3 regions of the Brevundimonas sp. FV1ps31S genome follow, and region 1 is predicted to be linked to each of the others. Evidence: predicted binding sites of a transcription regulator. Region 1 holds the regulator's gene; each other region holds the start of a gene.
What was found. Region 1 encodes LexA, which represses DNA repair genes until DNA is damaged. Its sites were predicted from a motif close to ATGTTCNCNANNTGTTCT; they were not measured.

Region 1 (6,511 bases):
CCATCTGCCCCCGCCAATGTTAAGATGCGCTTTAACGCCGCGCACGCTTGGCGCGGCGGCTTGTCACGCCTAGAAGCCAGATCATGATCCTCGTCGTCGATAACTACGACAGCTTTACCTACAACCTCGTCCACTACCTCGCGGAGTTGGGCGCGCCGACCCGTGTGGTGCGCAACGACGACCTGACGGCGGACGAGGCCTGGGCGCTGACCCCCGCCGCCGTCCTGCTGTCCCCCGGCCCCTGCGCGCCCGATCAGGCTGGCATCTGCCTGCCGCTGATCGAAAGCGCCCCGGCCGATATGCCGATCCTGGGCGTCTGCCTGGGCCATCAATCGATTGGTCAGGCCTTCGGCGGCGACGTGATCCGCGCCAAGACCCTGATGCACGGCAAGACCTCGCCGATCCTGCACGACGGCAAGAGCGTCTTCGCTGGCCTGCCCTCGCCCTTCACCGCCACCCGCTATCATTCCCTGGCCGTGAAGCGCGAAACCCTGCCCGACTGTCTGGAAGTCACCAGTTGGACCGCAGACGGCGAGATCATGGGGCTCCAGCACCGCAGCCGCCCTATCCACGGCGTCCAGTTCCACCCAGAATCCATCGCCACGGAACACGGCCACGACATGCTGGCCAACTTCCTCGAGATCGCCGGCGTGAAGCGCCTCGCGGCCGCCTGATCGTGGCGGCCTGATCATGGCTGACGGGTTCAAGCCGATCCTCGCCCGACTGGTCGAGGGCCACCCCCTGACGTCCGAGCAGGCGCACGACTTCTTCGCCGCCTGCCTGCGCGGCGAACCGACCCCGTCCCAGGTCGCCGCCGCCGTCACCGCCCTGCGCATCCGGGGCGAGACGGTGGACGAGATCGCCGCCTTCGCCCAGGCCATGCGCGACGCCGCCCTGACGCTGGATCATCCCTACGAGGTGATCGACACCTGCGGCACCGGCGGCGACGGCCAGCACACCTACAACATCTCCACCGCCGCCGCCCTGGTCCTGGCCGGCGCGGGCCTTAAGGTCGCCAAGCACGGCAACCGGGCCATATCCTCGAAATCCGGCTCGTCCGACGTCCTGTCGATCCTGGGCGTCAACCTGGCCGCCAGCCCGGATCAGCAGCGCAAGGCGCTGGACGAGGCCGGCATCTGTTTCCTGTTCGCCCCCGCCTACCACGGCGCCATGCGACATGTCGGCCCAGTCCGCGCTGAAATCGGTTTCCGCACCGTCTTCAACCTGCTCGGGCCGCTGTCCAACCCGGCCCAGGCGAAACGCCAGGTCATGGGCGTCTATGATCCCCGCCTGCTCGAGCCCCTGGTCGAGGTGCTGGGCCGGCTGGGCGCCACCCGCGCCTGGACCGTCCACGGCCAGGGCCTGGACGAACTGGCCACCTCAGGCCCGACGGAAGTCGCCGAATGGAAAGACGGCGCCATTCGCCGCTTCCAGGTCACGCCCGAGGACGCCGGCCTCCCGCGCGCCTCCATCGACGCCATCCGCGGCGGCGACGCCGAGGAGAACGCCACGGCCCTGCGCGCCCTGCTGGCGGGTCAGACCGGCCCCTACCGCGACATCGTGTTGCTGAACGCCGCCGCCGCCCTCGTGGTATCGGATCGAGCGGCGGACCTCGGGGAAGGCGCCGTCCTCGCCGCAGCCGCCATCGACGACGGCCGCGCCGCACAGGCGCTGGAGCGTCTGGCCCGCATCACCTCCACGCCGCTGGATACCGAAGACAAAGCATGACCGACGTCCTGGACCGCATCGCCGCCTACAAGCGCGAGGATGTCGCCGCCCGCAAGGCCGCGACCACCCAGGACGCCATCGAGGCCCTGGCCCAGGCCGCCTCGTCCCCGCGCGGCTTCCGTGCGGCCCTCGACCGAACCGTCGAGGAAACAGGCCGCCCGGCCCTGATCGCCGAGATCAAGAAGGCCAGTCCGTCCAAGGGGCTGATCCGTCCCAACTTCGATCCGACCGCCCTCGCCATCGCCTACGAGGCCGGCGGCGCCTCCTGCCTGTCGGTCCTGACCGACGGCCCCAGCTTCCAGGGCGACGACGCCTATCTGGGCCAGGCCCGCGCGGCGACCGCCCTGCCCTGCCTGCGCAAGGACTTCCTGGTCGACCCCTGGCAGGTGGCCGAAAGCCGGGCGCTCGGCGCCGACTGTATCCTGATCATCCTGGCCATGATCGACGATCAGCTGGCCGCTGAACTGCTGGCAGAAGCCGAAAGATTCGGGATGGACGCCCTGATCGAGACCCACGACGAGGCCGAAATGGCCCGCGCCTGCGCTCTGGGCGGAGACTTGGTGGGGATCAACAACCGGTCGCTGCGGACTTTCGAAGTCGATCTGGAGGTCACCGAGCGCCTGTCGATGCTCAGCCCCGTGCGCGCCCTGCTGGTCGCCGAGAGCGGCATCTTCACCCCGGAGGACGTTGATCGCGTCTCCGCCGCCCACGCTCAGGCCATTCTGGTCGGCGAAAGCCTGATGCGTCAGTCCGACGTCGAGGCAGCGACGCGGACGCTGCTGGCCGCCTGATTCAACCCGACGTGCGTGGTGAAGCGACGCCGTTAAGTTGACATTAGGAAGGAACACTTACAGAACATCGTCAATGTTCACGGCCCGTTCCGATTCGAGGGACGGGCCTATGAGGGCCTGGCGATGCTCACGCGCAAGCAGCACGAACTGCTGATGTTCATCCACGAACGGATTCAGGAGACCGGCGTCTCCCCCTCGTTCGACGAGATGAAGGAGGCGCTGGATCTGGCGTCCAAGTCGGGCATTCACCGGCTGATCACGGCGCTGGAGGAACGCGGCTTCATCCGCCGCCTCGCCCATCGCGCCCGCGCTCTTGAAGTGACCAAACTGCCTGAACAGGCCACCGCCGGCGCGCCGCGCGGCCGGGCCGGCTTCAAGCCCGACGTCATCGAGGGCGGCGGCGGCGCGCCACGCCCCGCTGCGGCCTCAGCCGCCAACGACACCCGCGAACTGCCCCTGCTGGGCAAGATCGCCGCGGGCACCCCCATCGCCGCCATCCAGCACGAGCAGGAGCGCCTGTCGGTGCCCGAATCCATGCTCGGCAAGGGCGATCACTACATCCTCGAGATCGAGGGCGACTCCATGATCGAGGCCGGCATCCTGAACGGCGACCTCGTGGTCATCCGGCGCGGCGACACGGCCAATAGCGGCGAGATCGTCGTCGCTCTGGTCGAGGGTGAAGAGGCCACGCTGAAACGACTGCGTCGCAAGGGCGGCTCCATCGCCCTGGAGCCCGCCAACCGCAACTACGAAACCCGCATCTTCGGTCCCGACCAGGTCGAGGTTCAGGGCAAGCTGGTCGGCCTCATGCGCCGCTATCACTGACACCCGGATCCGGCCGGCGCGCCCAGGGACGATCCCCGCGCACGTCGGCCGTCCAGACCGCGCGCCAGCGGTTCGCGCCAGCCGCACCGTCGCGCCACAACTCCACCGCCCCGCCGCGCGCGAAATCTACCCCGTCCAGCACCAGCCGCCCCTCGCATGAGCTGGGCAAGGCGTGAACGACCGCCCGCACGCTGACGACCCGCGCCGCACGGCACAGGGCCGTCATCTGCTCAACATCCGGCGCTCGCCTGCCCCACCACAGGGCGACCGCCCCCGCCTCGGCGGTCTCGGGTCGGCACGAAGACCGATCACAGGCCCAGCCCGCCTCCGCCCGATCCGCCAAGGTCAGACCGCGCCGCCGAGACCAAAGGTCCGCCGCGAACTCACGCACACCCGGCCGGATCACGACCGCCTCGCCCTGACGATGAAGCGCCGCATTGGTCCCGCCGTCGCCGATCCAAATGTCCGGCGTCGGCGCACGCGGCCAGACCAGAACCGCCGCGGCCAACGGCAGGCCCAGCCACCGCAGCCGCCCCTGCCACAGACAGACGAACAGCACGCCCAGAAAGGCCACGGGCAGCACATAGTCCGGCGCGCTGGCCACCGTCTGCACCGCACCCGGCAGCCCCGCCGTCCAAGCCCCTATCGCCAGCATCAGATCGACGCCCCACCCCGCCACCGCCAGGAAAGGCCCGCCCAATCCCAGAGGCTCCAGCGCCGCCCCCAAGGCCAGAGCCGGCATCAGGACGAAGTCCGCCACCGGCGCCGTGCCCAGATTGGCCAGCAGACCGTACATGGCCGTCCGGTTGAAATGCTGCATGGCGAACGGTCCCGTCGCCAGCCCCGCCACGACGCTGGCCGCCACCGCCGCCGTCAGCCAGCCGCCGAGGCGCTGGACCGCCAGGATCGGCCACGGGGCCGAAATCTCGCGCGTCCGTCCGGGCCAGGCTTCGACCAGGGCGACCAGGGCGGCGGTCGCCGCGAAGGACATCTGGAAGCCGGGCGTGACGATGGCTTCCGGCTGTATCGCCAGGACGACGAAAGCCGCCACCGCCAGGCCGTGCATCGTCACCGCCTGCCGATCCAGCAGGATGGCCAAAAAGGCGATGGCGGCGGTGATGGCCGCCCGCTCGGCCGGCGGCGGGGCGCCGGACACCACCAGATAGACGCCGACCGCAGTCAGCCCCGCCACCGCCGCGACCTTCTTGCCCGGAACCCGCAACGCCAGCCAGGGCCAGGCCGCCACCCCCAGCCGCGCGGCGAAGAAGACGAACCCGCCGACAATGGCCATATGCAGGCCCGAGACCGACAGGATGTGCGCCAGGCCGGACTCCCGCATCACGTCCATGTCGGTCTGACTGATCCAGGCCTCGTGGCTGGTGGTCATGGCCGCCGCGATCCCGCCGGTTCGCTGGCCCAGCCGCGCCACGATCCGTTCCGCCAGGGCGTAGCGCGCTCCATTCACCGCCATGGCCAGCCGCAGCCGCCACGGCGCGGGGGGCAGATGGATCCGCCGCGTCTCACCCAGGGCGAAGGCCACGCCCCCCATGCCTTGGAAGAAGGCGTTGCGGCCGAAATCATAGGTGCCGGGACTGGCCGGCGCGGGGGGCGGATTGAGAATGGCGAACAGTCGGATCGCCTCTCCCGGTCTTGGCGGCTCGCCCCGCACCGTGGCCCGCAGCCGCACCGGCGTCCGCTCCGCCTCCACGCCTCGGACCCACACCGGCGCCACCACCACACGCGCGCCGTTCTGGCCCGGGCTGTCGACATCGACCACCCAGGCCTCAATGACCGTCGCCTCGCTCAGGGCAGGCGCAATCGGCGCGGCCACCACTTCAGTCCGCACCTTAGCCGCCGCCAGGCCGCCGAGCAGACAGGCCAGGATCATCAACGGCCATGTCCTGCTCCGCCTCCAGCCGCGCCGTTTGGCTGTCAACCAAGCTGTCAGAGCCAGACCGGCCGCCGCCAGCAGCGGCCACAACAACGGCTCGCCCCGCAAGGTGAAATAGATCGCGCTTCCCGTCCCAAAGGCCACCGGCGCCCACAGCCGCCATCTCAACGTCTGGGCTGCGACCTCTTCAGCCAGCAAGGCGCTCAATCTCGCGGCGGGGGTAGGCTTTGACGCGTCTGGGCGTATAAGGGCCTCGCTTACGGACCCCTCCCCCATGACCTTGCCCTCTTCGACTGTCGTCACCCGCTTCGCCCCCTCGCCGACAGGCTATCTGCATATCGGCGGCGCGAGAACCGCCTTGTTCAACTGGCTGTACGCCAAGAGACACGCAGGGCGTTTCCTGATCCGGATCGAGGACACCGACCGCGAACGCTCGACCGACGAAGCGGTGAAGGCCATCTTCGACGGCCTGAGCTGGCTGGAGCTGTTCGCCGACGAAGAACCCGTCTTCCAGTTCAGCCGCGCCGACCGTCACCGCGAAGTCGTCGATCAGCTGCTGGAGACCGGCCACGCCTATCGGGATTTCACCACCGCCGAGGAAACCGGCCGCCTGCGCGACGCCGCCAAGGCCGAGCGACGGGCCTTCGAATCGCCTTGGCGCGACCGCACCCCGACCGTCGACGACCTGGCCCTGCCGCACGTCGTCCGCTTCCGCCGGCCGCAGTCCACGACCGTCACCGTCGCGGACGAGGTCCAGGGTTCGGTCAGCTGGTCGACCGACGACCTCGACGACCTGGTCCTGCTACGCTCAGACGGGGCCCCGACCTATAATCTCGCGGTGGTGGTCGATGACCACGATATGGGCGTGACCCACGTCATCCGCGGCGACGACCACCTGAACAACGCCGCCCGCCAGAGCCTGATCTACGACGCCCTCGGCTGGACCCGCCCGACCTTCGCGCACATCCCCCTGATCCACGGCCCCGACGGCGCCAAGCTGTCGAAACGGCACGGCGCCCAGGCGGTCCACGAATATGCCGAGATGGGCTATCTGCCCGAGGCCATGCGCAACTACCTCGCCCGGCTGGGCTGGGCGCACGGCGACGACGAACTCTTCAGCGACGCCCAGGCGATCGAATGGTTCGATCTGGCCGGCATCGGCAAGGCGCCGGCGCGGCTGGACTTCGACAAGCTGGCCCACGTCAATTCGCACTGGCTGCGCCTGGCCGACGACGAGCGCCTGGCCAAGCTGACGCTGGACATCCATCTGGCGCGC
Region 2 (6,511 bases), 1.3 Mb from region 1:
GCGGCGGCATCTCGATGGGCCACCCCCTGGGCGCCACCGGCGCCATGATCACCGGCATCGCCCTGGATGAGCTGGAACGCTCGAACAAGTCGACGGCCCTGATCACCCTGTGCATCGGCGGCGGCATGGGCACCGCCACCGTCATCGAACGCGTCTGATCCGGAGCGAATGACTATGGAAAACTTCAAGATCGACATCGACGCCGACGGCATCGCCGTCATCGCCTTCGACGTCCCCGGCCGTTCGATGAACACCCTGACCAGCGCGGTCATGGCCGAGATCCCGGAATTGGTCGAACGGATCAAGACGGACGAGACCATCAAGGGCGCCGTCATCACATCTGGCAAGGCCTCGGGCTTCTGCGCCGGCGCCGACCTGGGCGACATGGCCGGCGGCGTGCTGTCGGGCGGCGGCGACCTGCAGAAGGCGTTCGACGCCGGCTGGAAGCTGAACGGCGCCTTCCGCGCGCTGGAGACCTGCGGCAAGCCGGTGGCGGCGGCGATCAACGGCCTGGCCCTCGGCGGCGGGCTTGAGTTCACCCTGGCCTGCCACTATCGCGTGGTCGAGAACGACAACAAGATTCAGCTGGGCCTGCCCGAGATCAAGGTCGGCCTCTTCCCCGGCGGCGGCGGCACCCAGCGCCTGACCCGTCTGGTTGGGGTTCAGAACGCCATGATGGCGATGAGCGAAGGCAAGTCCTTCCGTCCCAATGACGCCAAGGGCGCCGGCATCGTCCATGAGGTGGTCGAGAAGGGTCAGTCGGTCGAGGCCGCCAAGACCTGGATCAAGAACGGCGGCAAGGCCGTGCAGCCGTGGGACGACAAGTCGTTCAAACTGCCCGGCGGCGGCCCCTATCACCCGGCCGGCATCCAGAACTTCATGGTCGGCAACGCCATGCTGCGCAAACAGTCCTACGGCAACTATCCGGCCGTGGTGAACCTGATGAAGGCCGTCTACGAGGGAACCCAGGTTCCGATGGACGCGGCCCTGCGGATCGAGACGCGCTATTTCATCAAGACCCTGATGACGCCGCAGGCCCAGGCCATGATCCGCAGCCTGTTCCTGTCCAAGCAGGAGCTGGACAAGGGCGCCGTGCGTCCCGTGGGCGTGCCCAAGTCGGACCCGAAAAAGGTCTCGGTCCTGGGCGCCGGTATGATGGGCGCGGGCATCGCCTATGTTCAGGTCATGGCCGGGATCGAGACCGTGCTGATCGACCAGACCCAGGAAGCCGCCGACAAGGGCAAGGCCCATGTCGAGGAACTGCTGAAGAAGCGTCTGTCGCGCGGTCAGATGACGCAAGACAAGTATGACGCCACCCTGGCCCTGGTCACGGCGACGACCGACTATGACCACATCAAGGGGTCGGACCTGGTGGTCGAGGCCGTGTTCGAAAGCCGCGAGATCAAGGCCGACGTCACCAAGCGCGCCGAGGCCCAACTGGCTGAAGGCGCCGTCTTCGGCTCCAACACCTCGACCCTGCCGATCACCGGCCTGGCCGAGGCCTCGGTCCGGCCCGAGGACTTCATCGGCATCCACTTCTTCTCGCCCGTCGACAAGATGATGCTGGTCGAGATCATCCTGGGCGAAAAGACGGGTCAGGCCGCCATCGCCAAGGCGCTGGACTATGTGCTGAAGATCAAGAAGACCCCGATCGTCGTCAACGACAGCCGCGGCTTCTACACCTCGCGCTGCTTCTCCACCTTCCTGATGGAAGGCATGGCGATGCTGGAAGAGGGTTACGGCCCGGCCCTGATCGACAATGTCGGGCGGATGACCGGCATGCCGCGCGGCCCGCTGGAGATGCACGACGACGTCGCCCTGGACCTTTCCTACAAGATCGCCAAACAGACGGCGCTGGACCTGGGCGACAAATATGTCCCGTCGGAAGGCGCCGACATCGTCGCCAAGATGGTCGAGGACGGACGCTTCGGCCGCAAGAACGGCAGGGGCTTCTATGACTATGACCAAAAGCCCAAGACCATCTGGAAGGGGCTGAGCGAATTGGCGCCGACCACCAAGGGCATCGACAAGCCCGAGGAGGCGACCGCCTTCGCCCAGATCGACGAGCTGAAGACTCGCCTGCTGTATCGCCAGGCGGTCGAGGTCGCCCGCTGCTGGGAAGAGGGCGTCATCGACGACCCGCGCGAGGCCGACCTGGGCGCGATCCTGGGCTGGGGCTTTGCGCCCTGGACCGGCGGCCCGATCAGCATGATCGACGGCATCGGCCTGGTCAGGTTCGTCGAGACGGCCGACCGTCTGGTGGCGACCTATGGCGACCGGTTCAAGGTGCCGCAGTTGCTGCGCGACATGGCTGCGAAGAACGAGACCTTCTACGGCAAGTTCGCCCCGGAGAAGGCCGCCGCCTGATCGGTTGCGGACATCGTTGAACGACGGAACGGGCGGCCTTCGGGCCGCCCGTTTTGGTTTGGCCGCACCCTTCTTTCGTCATTCCGGGCGAAGGGCCGCTTGGCCCTGAGACCCGGAACCCAGCGGCGCGCGAGAGCGCGAACCTGTCGCGGACTCGGTGTCCAGCAAGGGTGAGGCGGATGGATTTCGCCTTCGGCGCCGCTGGGTTCCGGGTCTCCGCTGCGCTTCGCCCGGAATGACGAAAGAAAAAAGACCCGCCCGACGCGAGGTCAGGCGGGTCGCTCCGCCGCCCCTCGCGGGGTCGGTGGCGGGTCGCTTGGGGCGACGGAGTGTCTGTGAAAGGCGAAGCGGTCGGACGCGACGGGGCAGATGCCCGCCCGGCCGACCGCCTTGGCGTCAGCCTTCGAGATCCTGGCCTTCGTCCGGCTCGGGCGTGCCCAGCAGTTCGTCGGCGATCTTGCTGGTCGAGGCGCGCACGGCCTTTTCGATCGAGGCGGCGATGTCCGGGTTCTGTTTCAGGAACTCGCGCACATTCTCGCGGCCCTGACCGATCCGGGTCGAATCATAGCTGAACCAGCTGCCCGACTTCTCGATCACCCCGGCCTTGACGCCCAGGTCGATGATCTCGCCCAGTTTGGAGATGCCTTCGCCGTACATGATGTCGAAGATGACCTCGCGGAACGGCGGGGCGACCTTGTTCTTGACCACCTTGACCCGGGTGGTGTTGCCGACCACCTCGTCGCGATTCTTGATCGCGCCGGTGCGGCGAATGTCCAGGCGCACCGAGGCGTAGAATTTCAGCGCATTGCCGCCCGTCGTCGTCTCGGGCGAGCCGTACATGACGCCGATCTTGTGACGGATCTGGTTGATGAACAGGACGATACAGTTCGACTTGGAAATGGAGGCGGTCAGCTTGCGCAGCGCCTGACTCATCAGACGCGCCTGAAGGCCCGGCAGGCTGTCGCCCATTTCGCCCTCGATCTCGGCGCGCGGCGTCAGGGCGGCGACGGAGTCGACGACCACAATGTCCACGGCGCCGGAGCGCACCAGGGTGTCAACGATCTCGAGCGCCTGTTCGCCGGTGTCCGGCTGGGACACCAGCAGGTCGTCCAGGTTCACGCCCAGCTTCTGGGCGTAGCCGGGGTCCAGCGCGTGTTCGGCGTCGACGAAGGCGGCGGTGCCGCCGGCCTTCTGAACCTCGGCCACGGTGTGCAGGGCCAGGGTCGTCTTGCCCGAGGATTCAGGACCGAACACCTCGATCACCCGTCCGCGCGGCAGGCCGCCGATGCCCAGCGCCATATCCAGACCCAGGGATCCGGTGGACACCGAGGGGATCACGTCGGCGACCCCGCCCTTGCCCAGTTTCATCACCGAACCCTTGCCGAAGGCGCGATCGATCTGAGCGATCGCCGCCTCCAGGGCCCGTTGCTTGTCGCCGTCTTCCTTGCCCACCAGTTTCAAAGCCGCCTGTGCCATTGCCTTCGTCTCCCTTGCCATGATTCCCGTCAGAAGCTTGGGAGAGACCCGCCATGGACCCGCCCCCGTTTGTGAGACCGACTATGTGCACGGTTTGTTCTGGTTCACAAGATGTTCTCATCGAGAACAGATGAGAACATCCAATACTACGTCCGATTTTGACGTATCAGGGCGCGGTCACATCGACCGCTGACGGCGGCTCGGCGTGGCGGGCCGCCATGGACAGGCCGCAGCCGAGGATCAACACAGCCGCCGCCAGGCCGGCGAGCGTATGGACGGCGGGATTGGCCGCTCCGGTCGCGTCCAGCCTCGTCGGGGCTAAGGGTCTGGCCAGGACGAGGATCAGCAGGGCGATCAGGCCCAGAGCCCCCGGCTGGTCCATCCCGACGCCCAGGAAGACGAAATGGCCCAGTCCCGCCAGCCAGCCGCCGACAACCACAGTGGCCACAGCCGCCGGCGCCAGGGCCGCCCATCGCTCCAGCCGCGCGCCGATGACCGCCGCCAGGGCGGCTGCGAAGGCGGCCGCCAAACCGGTCCAGACGAACAGCAGGGCCGCTTCGGGCGCGACGGCCTGGACCAGCACGCCCAGGATCAGCACCAGGACGATCGCGCCCAACCAGCCGCCCCAGACCATCTCATCCTCACCGTCCGGCCACAGGCTCAACACCACGGCGATCCCCGCCGCGCCCAGGACCACGGGGTTGAGCCCGCCCATCACCGTCGCTAGCACGGCCGCCGCTGCGATGACGCCGGCCAGCAGCCGGCGTCCAACCAGGGCTCGCCCCGCCATCAGGGCCAGCATCCCCCCCAGCACGGCCAGTCCCACGCCCGCCTCCATCCAGGGCAGGCGGCGAAGCATCATGTAATAGATCTCGGACGTATCGATCCGCTGGCCGACCGGCCCGGCCAGAACCCGCGCCGCCTGGGCCAGGACGACGCCCGCGCTCAGCAGCCACAGCCCGCCGGTGAAGCCCTTCACCCCCTGTCGCCAGGTCAGGCCCGTGGCGTGGCGCGCGCCCCAGGCCGCGAAGCCGGTCAACACAAAGGCCAGGCCCAGCAGTCCCCAGCCCGCGTCCGGTCCGTGCCGCAGCACCCCCAGGCCGAAGACATCGGCATAGACGGCGTTCCGCGTCGCCTGAGGCAGGGCGGGCGCCCGCAACAGGGCGTCGGCGGCCTCCAACGCCTGGGCGCCGATATGCTGCAGACTGCCCTGATCCAGGGCGTCCGGGGTCGAGCTGGGCGAATGATACTGGGCCGGGCGGCCGATGAAGGCCAGATTGACCCCCGCCAGACCCCGGTCGGCGGCAATGGTGAAATCGGTGCCATTGGGCATCAGCCGATACACGAAGATGGCCAGGGCGTTGCTGGACGGCCCGCCCTGCGCCCGGCGCGCCGCTTCGGCGTACAGGTCGATGGTCTCGGCGTTGCCGGGACCGGTTTCGAACATCATGGCCCGGCCGCCGCCGCCGCGCGCCTCCAGGTTCACCACCGCCCCAACCCGGTGACGCAGCGGATGCTCGCTGAAGAAGGCGCGCGCCCCGTCCAGGTTCAGTTCCTCCCCATCGGTTAGCAACACCAACAGCCCCCGCTCGGCCGGCCCCCGCGCCTTGATCGCCCGCACCGCCTCCAGCACGGCGGCCACGCCGCTGGCGTCGTCGGCGGCGCCCGGCGAGCCGGGCACGCTGTCGTAATGGGCCATCAGCACCACCAACGGCAGGCTGGGGTTCCGACCCGGCAGGACGCCGACCAGATTGACCACCGACAGGCCTTCGACCGTTTCGCCCCGGTCCTCGATCCGCCGCACCGCTGCGGGCGACAGGACGCCGGCCTGAAGCATCGGCGACAGGCCCAACTGCGCCATCCGGCCGTACAGATAGGCCTGCACCAGGGCGTGATCGGTCGAACCAACCGGGCGGGGCGACCGCGCCATGACCCGCACATCGGCCATGGCGCGTTCAGCCGAAAACTCTGCGGCCGCGGTACTCGCCGGCGCCGGCCTGGGGGTTTGAGTCGTGATCGCGGCTAGGCCCAGCGCCGCCGCCAAGGCCGTCAACAACAAGGCCAGCCGCATTAGATGCATCCCCCGAGGCGTCATCACGCCAATAGGGCCGAGACTGCGCCGTTCCGCAAGGGCGAGCCTTAGGGTCTCGTGCGGTTGCGCTCGACCCGGTTGCCGGTCGCGCCGTCACCGTCGTCCGCGCTGGACCCGAACGGATAGCCGGCGTCGTCGCCGCAATAGCGTCGATTCCCTTCTCGCGCGCCGATCACCACTGTTCGTGGCCGCAGCCAGCTCGCGCCGGAGAAGACATTGTCCGTAATCTGATTGTAGGACGGCGTCTGATGCCGGATCACCCCGTCCTCGCCGCAGTTGCGGTAAAGGAAGATCCCGCCCCGGCCGCCCAGGGCGAACCGGTTGCCGACGATCCGGTTGGCGGCTGAACCATCCACGGCGATCTGTTCGCGTCCGGTGCGGATGGAGAAGTCGTTGTCCTGGATCACCGCGCCGGCGCTCTCGGCGTCCAGATAGACGGCGGTCGAGACCGATCGCCCCGAAAATCTCGATCGCGCGACCGTGGTCCGCGTCACCCCGGGTCCGACATAGAGGGGGATGGTTCCCGTCGCCTCGAACCTGACCCGCTCCAGCCGGGTCCCGACGGGCGCCGCTTCC
Region 3 (6,511 bases), 910 kb from region 1:
ACCAGGCGACCCAGGCTTCGCCCTGCGCATCCTCGACCTGCCGAAACCGGACGAAAGCCTTCATCTTGTGCGAGGCCCGACTGACGTTCTTGGCCCGCTCCATCGCCTCGGCCACGTCCCGGTCCGAGATCACCTTCATCAGATCCGGCTCATCCCTAAGCCGCCACAGCAGCCGATACAGCAGGTCGAACCGATCGGCGGACCGGTGCAGGATCACCTCGCGCGCCAGATCGACGAAGGCGGCGGGAACCGAGAACTCAGACTTTGCCCGCTCACTGTTCCCCAAATCCGTCATCCTCGGGCTTGTCCCGAGGATCCATACTCCCGGTGTTTCCAGCGTGCCCCCCGTCTTCATCACGGCGTATGGATCCTCGCCACAAGGGCGAGGATGACGAAGTGTGGAGGGCGGGTGAGAAAAAGTAGCCGGATCCTCGAACAAACAGCCCTCCTCGGACGCAGCCGCCCCCGCCACCACGAACCGCGCCGCGCCCGGCTCAACCCCGGCCCGCCGCATCTCGCGCGCGGCCACTCTCCACCCGTCGAAATCCGTCTCCGACGCCAGCACCGTCGTCCGCATCAGAACAGGCTCAACTGTTCGGGCGTCCGCGTCGCCACCCGCGCCTTCAGGTCCGCCGCATCGGTCAGGCCGCCCGGCGTCCAGTCCAGCGCCGTGATCCACGGCCTCAGCTTCTCCACAGACCGCGTCAGCCGCCCGACGTCTTCCAGCCTCAGCGTTCGGTACCGGCGCACCGATATGATCCGGTCCACTGCCTTCACCCCCAGCCCCGGCACCCGCAACAGCATCTCGCGCGACGCCCGATTCACATCGACGGGAAACAGGGCACGCTTGTTCAGCGCCCAAGCCAGCTTCGGATCGACCGCCAGGTCCAGCATACCCTCGGCCGTCCCTTCCCCGATCTCGGGTGCGGAAAAGCCATAGAAGCGCATCAACCAGTCGGCCTGATACAGCCGGTGCTCGCGCATCAGCGGCGGCTTGGACAGCGGCAGGACCGAGCTGGAATCCGGGATCGGGCTGAAGGCCGAATAATAGACCCGCCTCAACCCATAGCCGCCGTACAGGGAGGCGCTTCGGTCCAGGATCTCGGTGTCCGGCGCCCCGTCCGCCCCAACGATCAACTGCGTGCTCTGTCCGCCCGGCGCGAATTTGGGCGGCTTGATCTTGTCGCGCTTGCCGGGCTTGGCCGCCTCGACACCCAGCCGCACCTGGCTCATCGCCCTCTTGATGACCCCGACGTCCTTCTGCGGCGCCAGCCGCGCCAGGGCCTCGTCGCGCGGCAGTTCGATATTGGCCGACAGCCGATCCGCATACAGGCCCGCCATTTCCACCAGCTTCGGATCGGCCTCGGGGATCAGCTTCAGATGGATATAGCCGCGGAAATCGTGGACCTCCCTCAGCGTCTTGGCCACCAGGACCAGCTGTTCCATCGTATAGTCGCTGGTGCGGATCACGCCCGACGACAGGAACAGCCCCTCGATATAGTTCCGCCGATAGAAGTTCAGCGTCAGGTCCACCACCTCGTCCACATCGAACCGCGCCCGCTCCACGTTCGACGACGTCCGGTTGATGCAATAGGCGCAGTCGTAGATGCAGAAATTGGTCAGCAATATCTTCAGCAGACTGACGCACCGCCCGTCCGGCGTATAGGCGTGGCAGATTCCCATACCCTCGGTCGAACCGATCCCCTTGCCCCCGACCGAGTCCCGCTTCGACGTCCCCGAGGACGAACATGAGGCGTCGTATTTCGCCGCATCCGCCAGGATCGACAGTTTTTTCCTAAGGTCGAGACGCGCCATATGTTCATGATACGTTCCGATTAGGCCTGGGGTCCAGCGGAGCAGTAAGTTTTGCACCTCTGTCGGAAATGGCGGCGCGTCGCGGCCGCAGCAGACGTCATCACCCTGTCACCATAGTAGGGGCATGGGCTGTGTCGATGCGAAGCAGGGGGCGCAGCAATGAGGCTGCCGAGGAATCTGGTTGGGCTGCTCAATCCACACTTCGCAGGATTGGCACTGACGGAATTCTGGGAGCGTTTCGCCCTGTCAGGCGTGAAGTCGATGCTCACGCTCCTGCTGATCAACCAGGTCATGCCTGCATCCGCTTCCGTCTTGGGCATGGCGTGGCTGCAAGGCCTGCTGGGCTCCATCACCAGCAGGGATGGCGCTGGGGTGGCCCTGGCCTCCTATATCTACGGCGTCGCCAATGCGCTCGTTTATCTTTTCATCCCTCTGGGCGGCTTTGTCGGCGACCTCTTGATCGGGCGTCGGGCGGCTGTGTTGGCCGGCGGCGCAAGTATGGCGGCTGGACTTCTGCTGATGGCGTCCCTGCACGGCTTTCTCCCGGGCCTGCTGTTATTCGCGTCCGGGGCGGGCCTGTTGAAGAGCAATCTGTCGGCCCAGTTCGGCGGTCTCTTCGGTGAGGAAGCCAAACGCAGGCGCGCCTATTCATACTACCTCGTTTTTCTAAACGCGGGGGTGGTCTTCGGACCTCTGGCCATGGGCGCTGTCGCCCTGGCGTTCGGGTGGCGTCATGCGCTGGTTCTGGCGGCGGTCAGCGTCGTCGCGGGCGTCGTGACCTATAGGCTCCTGGTGAAAGCGACTGCCGGAGAGGCGCCGGCGCCCCGCTCGGAACACCCTGCAGGGGACAAAAGGGCGTCAGGGCTTCGGGCCGTTTCGGGCCTCTGGCTCGTACTGCTGGCCGGCTACCTCTGCTTCGCCGCCTATGGCCAGATCGGCAACATCGTTCTCGTCTGGGCTCAGGACAACGTCGATCTGGATTTCGGCTTCGGCGCCGTTCCAGTCGGATGGCTGCTGGCCCTCGATGGTCTGTTCACGATCCTGGTCATTTTCATCGTGCAGGCGGTGTCCGGGTTCTTGGGGCGCCGCGGCGTGGTTATAGGCCCCCATGTGCAGATCGTGCTGGGCTGTCTGGCCTGCGCTGCCGGATATCTCGTCCTGATCTTGGCGGACCGGGTTGGCGGGTCCTCGGTTTCGTTGGCCTGGCTCCTGGCCTATCTGCTGTTGGTCGACCTGGCCGTCGTTCTCGTCTGGCCGTCGGGCCTCAGTCTCGCCACCGGTCTTGCGCCGAAAGGCCGGGCGGGCGGATGGGGCGGGCTGTTTTACCTGTACGGCTTCTTCGCCAGCCTTTGGGTCGGTTTTGCCGGCGGCTATTTTCAATCGCTGGACATGGCGTCCTTCTGGCTGATCCATGCGGGGGTCGCGCTGCTTGGCGCCGCTCTGGCGCTTGTCGCGGCCCTGCTGGCCAGCCCCCTCTCGTCCAGGGATCAGGCGATGACGACCTCGGCATGAGCGAAGGCTTGGGCGAAGACCTTGTCCAGGGGCTTTTCCGTAATCAGAATGTCGACGTCGTCCAGGCCGGCGGTGTGCATCAGCGCATGACGTCCGAATTTCGACGAGTCCGCTCCCAACAGGACCTTCTGGGACGTCGCATAGGCGATCCGGCTCATTGTGGCTTCGCCCGGGTGGAAATCCATCAGTCCGCGATCGGCGCTGATGGCGCCCACCGACAGGATGGCGAGATGCGGCGTAAAGCCGGAGACGTAGCTCTGGGCGTTTGAGTCCGAAAAGGCGCGGTATTCATAGTCCATCTCGCCGGCGGCGAGGAACAGACGGTTGTCGTTGATCCCTCCCAGTTCGGTCGCCACCTGAAGGGAGTTGGTGATCACCGTCAGCGAACGACGCTCAACCAGCTGACGCGCGATATAGCAGGAGGTCGTTCCTGAATCGATGAACAGGATGTCGCCGTCGCAAACGAACTCGACCGCCGCGCGGGCTATGCGCATCTTGGCGTCGGCGTTTTCCTCCATCCTCTCATGGAGGGGGCCTTCGCGCGTCTGTGATGCGAGACGGGCGGCGCCGTGCTCACGCGTGACGACCCCCTGTTCCTCCAGCACGCGCAGTTCACGACGGATGGTCTCGTCGGAGACGTTGAGTTCCTGGGCCAGCCCGATCACCGACCAGGTCGTTCCGCCCCGCAGCATCGCCACGATGTCGCGTTGGCGGGCCGATCGTTTCAGCATGATGTCCTTTTCCCTCGGCCGACGGGTCGCTCCGGCCCCGTGACGCCATAGCGACCGCTGGACCAACACCCGACGCCTGATCGGTCTAGCCTAAGCCGGGCCGTGTTTGAAATCGGTTGATCGCGCGAGGTTCGGGGACGGCGCGGCGCTGGCCGCACCGTCCCCGATCGCGGATCAGAAGCCGACGCGGAACTGCAGCCGGACGTATCGCGGCGTCTGATAGGCTTCCGGCTGTCGGTAGTTCGAGTTCGGCTGATCATTGCTGAGCTGACCGGCTTCGTTATAGGCCGTGACCGCCTTGTTGTTGAACAGGTTGAAGACGTCCAGACGCACAGAGGCGTCGAGCCCCTTCATCGGCACGCGCACCACGGCGCTGGCGTCGAACTGGTAGACCCAGTCGCCCTTGAAGGCCGTGCCGCGTGGGACCAGTTCGCCGTTACAGTAGTAGCTGTAGCCATGATAGCCGTGGGCGTAGGGATCGACTTCGGTCGGCACGGTGCCGATGCAGCTATAGCTACGCTCCGACTGGACCGTCATGTTGGCGCCGAGATCCAGGAAATCGAGCGGACGGTAGCTGCCGTAGGCCTTGAAGGTGTGACGCCGGTCGTTGGGCAGATAGCCGTAGGCGCCGTTCTGGAAGCCGGGCGAGTCGAAGTCGGAAACCCGGTTGACGGCCAGCTGGCCGTTCTCGGACCGGACGCCGCCCTCATAATTCCCCTTGTCCATCGCCCAGGTATAGGTGCTGGACACGCCCCACACGCCGTCGAACTCCCGATCGAAGGTCAGGGTCACGGCGTTGTATTTGCGGATCGGCTTTTCATAGAGCAGGTCCGCCGCCTTCAGAGTCACGGTCGGGGTCGATCCATCGGGCAAGGGGTTGATCTTGGTGGTGACGTCGCGTCCCGGATTGGCGATCACCCAGTTGCTGCCGCCCGGATAGGCGGCGGCGCAGGCGGCTTCAGAAAAGCCCTGGGTGACGCAGTAGGCGCGGGCGCCGAAGTCGACCGTGAGGTCTTCGATCACATCGTCCAGCTTGCGATGCGTGAAATAGGCTCCGGCGCGAATACGGTTCGAGAAGCGGTGCTCCATCCCGAGAATGAACTCACGTGACGACTGCGGGCTAAGATTGTGGGCGATGGCGCCGGAAGGATCGGCGGGCGATCCGTCGGCCTGGACTTCGCAGTTGGCGGTTCCCGTGTCGGGACAGGCCGAAAAGCCGCTTGCGCCCAGAATGGGCGCGCCCGCCAGAGGGGTGTTCTTCGTTGAATCAAGCCCGTTGAGCAGGTTGTAGCGCGTATAGGTAATCCGCCCGCCCATCACGTTCAGATTGATATCGCCGGCGAGAGGCAGGAAATATTCGCCGTAATAGCCATAGACCTTGGTGAGTCCGTCGCCGCGGAGGTCGTAGGAGGCGCCCAGTCGAGGCGCCCATTGGTCGCCCGATTCATAATAGGACTCGCCGTTCACGCCCTGGTTCGAGAACCGGTCGTTGCGGACCCCGAGTTGAAGCTTCAGCCGGTCATCGAGAAGCGCCCAGTCGTCCTGGATATAGAAGGCGTCGTTCTTGACTGTGCTGACGCCGTTGTTGCTGTAAACCCGGGTCGTGTAATATTCGGTGCCTGGGGCGATCCCCAGACGCGCGGCGTCGCTCGCCCCCGCCTTCCATATTTTGTAGAACCCCTCCCCCATCGTCTGGTGGATCTGTTCCGACGTATCGGTTTCATGATCATAGCCGAAGCGGACATGGTGGGTGCCGGCCAGTTCGAAGTTCAGATCGACGTCGCCGCGGAAGAATTCGCGATCATCGTCCGTGTAGCCAAAGGCGTCGGTGACCTTGTTAAGGCCGATGTCCACGCCGGCGTCCGAGGAGCGATAATCGATCACCCGTTCATTGGTGATATCGAGCGGCAAGGTGCCGTCCCGCAACTTGTTCACCCCATAGGCGGCGGACACGGTGAGCCAGGGCGTCAGGGCGCCGGTGTAGCGCGCGACATAGTTCTCGCCGCCGCCCCGTCCGTTCACGCCGCCCGTCTCGGCGCCCGCCGCACCCGTGGCGCGATCATATTCAAGATCGCGGGTGCGGGTCTCGTTGGTGGTGTCGAAATAGGTGAACTCGACATGGTGGTCGTCGGTTATGTAGCCGTCGAGCTTCACGCCCCAGAACGGGCTGCTGTTTTCGACACGCGTGGCGTTGTCCTGGTTCGCATCCGGCGTGAAGGACTCGAACTTGCGGTCGGTATAGAGGCCATAGATGAACAGACGGTCGCGAATGATCGGGCCGCTGGCCTGGAACGTGGTCTCGCGACGCGACTGCTCCACCCCCTCGTAGTCGCGTTTGTAGGTTGCCGGCGAAGTCGACCGCAAACCGTCCGGCTCCCAGGTATTCAGGACGCTGGCGTGAAACTCGTTGGAGCCTGATTTGGTCACGGTGTTGACCACGCCGCCGGTCGCCC

Region 2: the regulator LexA is predicted to act here: its motif matches at 3,944-3,961, upstream of recA (recombinase RecA).
Region 3: the regulator LexA is predicted to act here: its motif matches at 1,816-1,833, upstream of ACVPT3_RS04545 (putative DNA modification/repair radical SAM protein).

The regions. Positions count from the first base shown of each region.
Region 1 covers NZ_CM178735.1:1,891,297-1,897,807, forward strand. Annotated here, with positions in the region: gene ACVPT3_RS08940 (anthranilate synthase component II) at 84-674, shown strand; gene trpD (anthranilate phosphoribosyltransferase) at 691-1,728, shown strand; gene trpC (indole-3-glycerol phosphate synthase TrpC) at 1,725-2,519, shown strand; gene lexA (transcriptional repressor LexA) at 2,643-3,344, shown strand; gene ACVPT3_RS08960 (ComEC/Rec2 family competence protein) at 3,325-5,511, opposite strand; gene gltX (glutamate--tRNA ligase) at 5,510-6,511, shown strand, end outside.
Region 2 covers NZ_CM178735.1:3,180,925-3,187,435, reverse strand. Annotated here, with positions in the region: gene ACVPT3_RS15235 (acetyl-CoA C-acetyltransferase) at 1-158, shown strand, start outside; gene ACVPT3_RS15230 (3-hydroxyacyl-CoA dehydrogenase NAD-binding domain-containing protein) at 175-2,367, shown strand; gene recA (recombinase RecA) at 2,764-3,843, opposite strand; gene ACVPT3_RS15220 (M20/M25/M40 family metallo-hydrolase) at 4,010-5,914, opposite strand; gene ACVPT3_RS15215 (right-handed parallel beta-helix repeat-containing protein) at 5,983-6,511, opposite strand, start outside.
Region 3 covers NZ_CM178735.1:980,673-987,183, reverse strand. Annotated here, with positions in the region: gene ACVPT3_RS04550 (UdgX family uracil-DNA binding protein) at 1-577, opposite strand, end outside; gene ACVPT3_RS04545 (putative DNA modification/repair radical SAM protein) at 577-1,815, opposite strand; gene ACVPT3_RS04540 (MFS transporter) at 2,077-3,327, shown strand; gene ACVPT3_RS04535 (DeoR/GlpR family DNA-binding transcription regulator) at 3,303-4,058, opposite strand; gene ACVPT3_RS04530 (TonB-dependent receptor) at 4,233-6,511, opposite strand, start outside.